Flocculibacter collagenilyticus: one gene and its partner. The protein of the gene in region 1 binds, or shares a complex with, the protein of each later gene. Links are inferred from orthologs where the notes say so. Each region holds a gene or a part of one and is shown on either strand. Other genes may lie near its edges.

What was found.
Region 2: the proteins of smc (region 1) and HUU81_RS05775 are in contact, whole or in part, in a crystal structure (PDB 3ZGX), measured with the Bacillus subtilis proteins. The link is inferred for Flocculibacter collagenilyticus from one-to-one orthologs.

Annotation. Positions count from the first base shown.
Region 1 is NZ_CP059888.1:2,361,352-2,365,673, reverse strand. What follows is about bases 137-4,131. They hold smc (chromosome segregation protein SMC), read left to right. Parts: upstream 137-439; coding sequence 440-3,931; downstream 3,932-4,131. Other genes in these bases: zipA (cell division protein ZipA), read left to right, coding at 4,118-4,131; HUU81_RS10460 (AI-2E family transporter), read right to left, coding at 137-213. In the rest of the region: more of HUU81_RS10460, read right to left, coding at 1-136; more of zipA, read left to right, coding at 4,132-4,322. UniProt on the Bacillus subtilis protein: Required for chromosome condensation and partitioning.
Region 2 is NZ_CP059888.1:1,310,332-1,313,630, forward strand. What follows is about bases 328-3,299. They hold HUU81_RS05775 (segregation and condensation protein A), read left to right. Parts: upstream 328-1,370; coding sequence 1,371-2,228; downstream 2,229-3,299. Other genes in these bases: rnm (RNase RNM), read left to right, coding at 328-695; HUU81_RS05770 (L-threonylcarbamoyladenylate synthase), read left to right, coding at 731-1,351; scpB (SMC-Scp complex subunit ScpB), read left to right, coding at 2,287-2,907; rluB (23S rRNA pseudouridine(2605) synthase RluB), read left to right, coding at 2,900-3,299. Also shown: more of rnm, read left to right, coding at 1-327. UniProt on the Bacillus subtilis protein: Participates in chromosomal partition during cell division. May act via the formation of a condensin-like complex containing Smc and ScpB that pull DNA away from mid-cell into both cell halves.

The DNA of each region.
Region 1 (4,322 bases):
GAGTGCTAACAAGATTACAGTAAAAACGGCTAAGGATTTTGGAAGTTTAAGCCGCATTAGCCAAGACACTAATGGATTACAAATAATGGCAATAAAGACAGATAATAAAAACGGAACGATGATAGCGCTGGCTGCTTTAATCCCAGCAAGTATAATAATGAGGCAGGCACAAATAAGTAATGCCCTTAATACAGGTGATTGTTCTCTAAACATTTTCATTCCATTTTTGTTACTGCGAAGTTAGGCATTATAAATACTATAAGAACACTTTGTATAGCCATTACTTTTGGCGCTGAATTCATAGCCAGATGACAACGAATATGCGGCCACTATTCATAATGATATGGCATCAATGTTGATATCTGTTACAGTACAACATTATGGCAGTAAAGCTTTTAAGAGTGATTTAAGCTGGTAATTGGTAGGATAAATGGGGTAAATGCGTCTAAAGCAGATAAAACTTGCTGGTTTTAAGTCTTTTGTTGATCCAACAGCTATTCCTTTTCCAGATCAAATGACTGCAATTGTCGGTCCAAATGGCTGTGGAAAGTCCAATATCATTGATGCAGTACGTTGGGTATTGGGTGAAAGCTCGGCAAAAAATTTACGTGGCGATGCTATGACAGATGTTATTTTTAATGGGTCTACGCAGCGTAAGCCAGTATCACAAGCCAGTGTAGAATTGTTGTTTACTAACACCTTAGGAAAACTGGAAGGTAGTTTAGCAAATCGTAATGAAATTGCGATTAAACGACAGGTCACCAGTGAGTCAAAATCCACCTACTTTTTAAATGGCACTAAATGTAGACGGCGAGACATTACCGATATCTTCTTAGGCACAGGATTAGGGCCGCGCAGCTACGCGATAATCGAGCAAGGAATGATTTCTCGCTTGATAGAGTCTAAGCCACAAGATTTACGTGTATTTATTGAAGAAGCTGCGGGTATTTCTAAATATAAAGAACGACGCAGAGAAACCGAAAATAGAATACGACATACTCGTGATAACCTCGAACGCCTTGAAGATGTTAGAGAAGAGCTCTCTACTCAGCTAGATAAGCTTAAACGCCAAGCTGCTTCAGCAAAGCGCTACAAAGAATTAAAAGCGACAGAGCGTAAATATAAGTCTGAACTACTCGCACTAAAGTGGCAGCGTTACAACCAACAAGTGATGTTGCTTGAGCAACAATTAAAAGAAAGTGATGCAAGTATAGAGAAATGTATTGCCGACCAACGCGCTAGTGAAAAAACAGTCTTATCAATTAAAGCGCAGATTGAAGAAGTTAAAACCAAGCATGGTGAAGTGCAGCAATACTATTATCAAGTTGGTGCAGACTTAACACGTATTGAACAAAGTATTGAACATACAAAACATAAGAAGCGTTCACTTAATCAAGAAGCAATTCAGCTTAAAGAGTCGTTAGTGCAACTAACCGACTTCCAGCTTACTGAGCAAGCGCGCCATGAGGAGCTTGAAGCCCTGCTCAGTACTGCTGAGCCAGAGTTGGCCTTACATGAAGCCAGATTAGCGCAACTTCGTGAACAGTTGGAACAAACTCAAGCGCATTACGATCACAATCAACATCAATGGGAGCATGTGCTTCATAATACCTCGAAGCTCAAGCAGCAATTAACTCAGCATAACTCTGCTATCCAAACTAAACGAAATCAAATTAACCAAGTAAAAGAGCGTTTAGCAGAGCTACTTGCAGAGCAAGCCAGTTTGGATGTTGAGGCTGACTCATTAGTCATCGCGCAAAAGCTAGAAGCGCAAGAAAAAGTACATGATGATATTGAAGCATATACTCGTCTGAAAGCAGAGTTAGCGCAGCAATATACGGAATTACAAGAACAGCAGCAATTATGCGATAAAGAGCAACGCCAGCAGGAAAAGGGATTGTTAGATATTCAAGCTGAATTAAAGTTGCTTGAAGCATTTCAGCAGCAGTTTATTGAAAACTCGAATAATGAGTTATCTAATTGGTTAAACAAACAAAACCTTTCTACATCTTATTTGCTTGAGCAGATAACAGTTAAAGATGGGTGGCAAACCGCCGTTGAAGTTGCGCTAATGGGGGGCGCAACACAACAACAAGTCATTTTCGTAGATTCAAGTGAGCTGTTACTTAACGAAATGCCTGACGACTCTTATTTATTGGTGTGGCAGAACAACGCACAAGCTAATCTAAATAATAAAAGCTTAGCCTCAGTTATTGTTGACGGTTGCTACCCTAATTTCTTTAATTACATACAAATTGTTGATCAATCGGCAAGTGAGCGAGCGACTTTGCTCTCACCGGAATTTTCTAGTTGGATCACACCAGAAGGGATAATGGGAGGTGATAACTGGGTTAAGTCGGTAACCAAAGATAACCAATTAGGCTTTTTTAAACGCCAGGAAACAATAAACCAATTAAAAGAGTCGATTAAAACAAAGCAAACGTCACTAGAAAAAATTGATCAACAACTTAGCACGTTCAGCCAGCAAAATTGCATTTTGGCAGATAAGTTAGAAGATAGTACTAACAAGTTGCAGCAGGCACAGACGAGTTATGCGGGTTTAACGACAGAAGTAAACATGCTAAAGCAGCACTCGTTAAAATTAACAAATACCCATGAAAAATTAGGCCGCACAATACAAGAAAAGAATGCTGAATTAGATACACTCGCGCATAGCCTTCCAGAGCTAGAAGAGCAGAACGATGGCTTAAAGCAACAGCTATTAACAGCAGAGCAAGGGCATGAAGATATTGTGTTGAATAAAGAAAAATATTCGCAGCAACTTCAGTTGATAAATGCTCAACTACACACAGAACAAGCTGCTGTTACTCAATTAAAACTTTCAATGCAAGACTATCGCTCGCAGCTAAGTGCAAACGAGTTAGCAATTAATCGAACTAAAACGCAATTAGCGAGTCTTAACGAAAGATATACACTGATTAATGAACAACTTAACGAAAGTGAGCCGCCAATTGATGCCCTATTGGCAGAGCAGCAAGAAACGCTTTCAAAGCATTTACAAGCGGAAGAAGACGTAAAGTCTTATGCGATTAAAAGTGAGTCATTAGCACATGAAGTGTCGCATTTAGAAAAAGCGCAACATAATACATTAACGCAAGTTCAAGCTATGCGAGATAAGCAAGAAGAAACAAAGTTAAAGCGTGAAGGCGAATTAGTGCGGGCGAGTAACATACTTGAGCAAATAGATGAAATGCAACTACGTGTGAAAGACATTACTGATGCAATGGACGCCTCTGCCAATGAAGAGATATGGCAACAAAAGCTAGACAAAACCTTTGCGTCAATTAGTCGTTTAGGTGCAATAAATTTAGCGGCAATAGAAGAGTACGACGTACAAGCTGAAAGAAAAGCATATTTAGACGCACAAAATGACGACTTAACCTCTGCGTTGGAAATATTAGAAAGCGCAATAAGAAAGATAGATAAAGAGTCTCGCAGTAAATTTAAAGCTACGTTCGACGAAATTAATGACGGATTACAAGCGCTATTCCCAAAAGTATTTGGTGGCGGGGCAGCTTATTTAGCATTAACGGATAATGACTTGTTAGAGACTGGGGTGACAATTATGGCTAGGCCACCCGGCAAGAAAAACTCTACCATTCATTTACTATCGGGCGGTGAAAAAGCATTAACAGCGTTGTCTTTAGTTTTTTCAATTTTTAAATTAAATCCTGCGCCATTTTGTATGCTGGATGAAGTTGATGCACCGTTAGATGATGCGAATGTTGGGCGCTTTTGTAAATTGGTTAAAGAAATGTCAGATACAGTGCAATTTATATACATTAGCCATAATAAAGTGGCGATGGAAATGGCATCACACTTAACTGGTGTTACAATGCACGAGCCTGGCGTGTCTCGAATGGTAGCGGTAGATGTTGATGAAGCCGTAAAAATGGCAGATGCATCTTGAATTTCATAATTTGGTCGTTAATATTGAGCGGTTTACATGCTCTATGTTATACAGCGTGTATGAGCTGAAAAGATAACCGTTTTAGAATACTTAAAAGGCAAAAGGTCTTTTAATGAAGGTCTTCAGACCCCACATATAACAAGAATAAGTAAGTGCAAGAAGGCACTTAGAAAAAAGGTATTAAACATGAATATGGCTGAAGAATTAAGACTAGTACTTATTATTATTGGTGCTTTAGCAATTGGCGGACTCTTAGTTCATGGACTATGGACGGTAAGAAAGAACAATAAAGCCTCAAAATTAGATAATTCAACAATAAATGCTTATGAATCGGGTGACGAAAAGCAGAGCAATGATGCAAACGCTGAAGGGTTTGACCAATACGGTGTAG
Region 2 (3,299 bases), 1.1 Mb from region 1 along the record:
GGCAGGAATATGTAAGTAATTTACAACTACCATTAACACTAATAAACGGCGTAGAAATTTCAACATCGTGGACAAGTTTTGAGATCCATATTGTTGGTTTGAATGTTGATGTGAATTGCGAACAATTTCAGCAGCGGCTGTTCACGCAGCGTGAAAAGCGTGAAGAACGCGCACAGGAAATTGGACGACGCTTAGCCAAGGCGGGAATAGTCAATGGTTATGAAGAAGCTAAGAAACTAGCCGGTGATGCCGCGATAAGTCGTACGCATTTTGCAAAATACTTGATTCAGTTAGGCCACGCCAAGTCAATGCAGGGTGTATTTAAAAAGTACCTTGGTCGTGGGAAAACTGGCTATGTCCCAAGTCAATGGATTGATATTGCAACAGCTGTACAGTGGATTCACGATGCTGGTGGGGTAGCAGTAGTCGCGCATCCTGCACGTTATGATATGACCGCAAAGTGGCTGCGCCGATTATTAATTGAGTTCAAGAATGCAGGTGGAGACGGTATGGAGGTGTCTCAGCCACAACAAGCATTGTCTGAACGGCAACAAATGGCAATATACGCTAAAGAATATGGACTTTATGCATCGGTTGGTTCAGACTTTCATTATCCATCGCCATGGACAGAGCTTGGAAGAAATTTATACCTTCCGAAAGGTTGTGAACCAATTTGGACCCTGTTTCAACACTAATGATTACGTTTCACCTAAATTAGGATAAATAATAAATGAGCCAGTTTTTCCACGTGCATCCAGAAAACCCACAAGCACGTTTAATTAATCAAGCTGTTGAAATTATTAATAACGGTGGTGTTGTTGTTTACCCTACCGATTCAGGCTACGCAATTGGTTGTCATTTAGGTGATAAAAAGGCGTTAGATAGAATTATTCAAATCCGTCAACTTTCTAAAGAGCACGACTTTACTTTAGTGTGCAAGGATTTATCAGAGCTTTCGGTATATGCGCGGGTTGAGAATACTGCGTTTAGGTTGTTAAAAAACAATACCCCTGGAGCCTATACATTTATTTTTAAAGGTACCAAAGAAGTACCAAAACGCTTGTTAAATCCAAAAAAGAAAACCATCGGTATTCGGGTTCCCGATCACAACATTACACAAGCGTTAGTTGAAGCACTAGACGAGCCATTAATGTCGACGTCGTTAATATTGCCGGGCAGTGAGTTTTCTGAAACTGATCCTGATGAGATCCGCAATTATTTAGAAAAGCAGGTCGATTTAATTATTCATGGTGGTTATTTAGCAGAAGCTCCAACTACAGTGATTGATTTTTCTGAAGGGGATGCAGAGATAGTGCGGGTAGGGCATGGTGACCCATCACCGTTTGAATAATTACTTCGTATAATTTTTGATGACAAAGCAACAAGTTACGAGTAAACAAGCTGAGGTAAAAGATAATTTTACAGATATAACGGTTCAGCAGCCACTGCCATTAGCGTTTGTTAGAGGTGAAGTGGTAGTTGAGCAACCGGAAGATCTTTATATTCCTCCTGAAGCACTTGAGGTGTTTTTAGATGCTTTTGAAGGACCACTCGACTTTTTGCTTTATCTAATAAAAAAGCAAAAATTTGACATTATCGACTTACCGATTCAAGAAATTACTTTGCAATACATGGAGTATGTAGAGTTAATGAAAGACTTAAAGCTTGAATTAGCGGCTGAGTATTTAGTTATGGCTGCAATTCTAGCTGAAATAAAAAGTCGACTATTACTACCAGTTCATGCGCACCCGTCAGATGAGTTTGACGACCCTAGAGCTGAATTAATAAAACGCCTTCAAGAATATGAAAAGTATAAACACTCTGCGCAGGAGCTCGATTTATTACCACGTGAATCGCGCGACTTTTATCTTGCAAATGTTGATGTTGCTGAGGGATGCTCACCAACAATCATATTACCCAACGTGGCGCTGCAAGACTTAGCCATCGCCATGCAACAAGTTTTAAAACGTGCTTCTGCATTTAGTCACCACCATATCGAAAAAGAAGCACTTTCTACCCGAGAAAGAATGAGCGCTATTTTAGCTTACTTAAATGGTACCGATGGCTTTGTACCCTTTGAGGCCTTGTTTACTGTTGAGGAGGGGAAGCAAGGTGTGGTAGTAACCTTTTTAGCAGTGTTAGAACTGATTAAAGAGTCTTATATAGATATTGTTCAAACAGCGCCTTTTACGCAAATCAATGTTAAAGCGCGTCACTTTCAGGCATAATGTCGGCCAAAATACTCCGCCTAACATTAGGCTAGTCAACAAACAATGAAATAACGATATGGCGACAAAGATAACGGATGAACAATTAAAACAGCTGATTGAAGCCGCTATTTTTGTATCTGATACGCCTCAAACAGCTGCATCGTTGAAAGCGACTGTGTTATTAGATTTGAATGTGAGTCATTCTCGTATTAATAAAATCATAAAAGATTTAGAGTTAGATTACGTGGCTAGAGGGATAAACTTAGTTAAAGTTGCATCGGGTTATCGATTTCAAAGCAACACATCGCTAAGTCCTTGGTTGTCAAATATGTGGCAAGAAAAAGCGCCGAAATACTCCCGCGCTTTACTCGAAACGCTCTCTTTAATTGCGTATAAACAGCCAATTACAAGAGGTGAAATTGAAAATATTCGAGGTGTTAGCGTAAGTTCTACTATTATTAAAACGCTAATCGAAAGAGATTGGATAAAAGTGATTGGTCATAAAGAGGTGCCGGGCAAGCCCGCACTGTATGCGACAACTAACGAGTTCTTGAATTATTTTTCGTTGCAAGCGTTAGAGCAATTGCCAGAGTTACAAGATGTTTCAATATCTGATTTAAACAGTCAAGGAGAGTTAACCAGCTCTCTTCAACAAAATAAAGAATACAACAAAGAAGAAGTCACAATTAATGAGTGAAAAATTGCAAAAAGTACTTGCGCGAGCAGGTGTAGGATCGCGTCGTGAGATGGAGTCTGTCATTGCAGAAGGGCGCGTAAGCGTTGATGGCAAAGTAGCTACATTGGGCGATCGTGTTGAACCAACTCAAAAAGTAAGAGTTGACGGCCGCGAGATAAAAATAAGCAGTGAACAAGACACGGTTTGCCGTGTACTTATGTACCATAAGCCTGAGGGTGAATTATGCACTCGCCATGATCCTGAGGGCAGAAAAACGGTATTTGATCGGCTACCTAAGTTAAGAGAAGGACGTTGGATTGCGATAGGTAGGTTGGACATAAACACCAGTGGCTTGTTGATGTTTACCACTGATGGCGAACTGGCTAATCGTTTAATGCATCCAAAATTTGAAA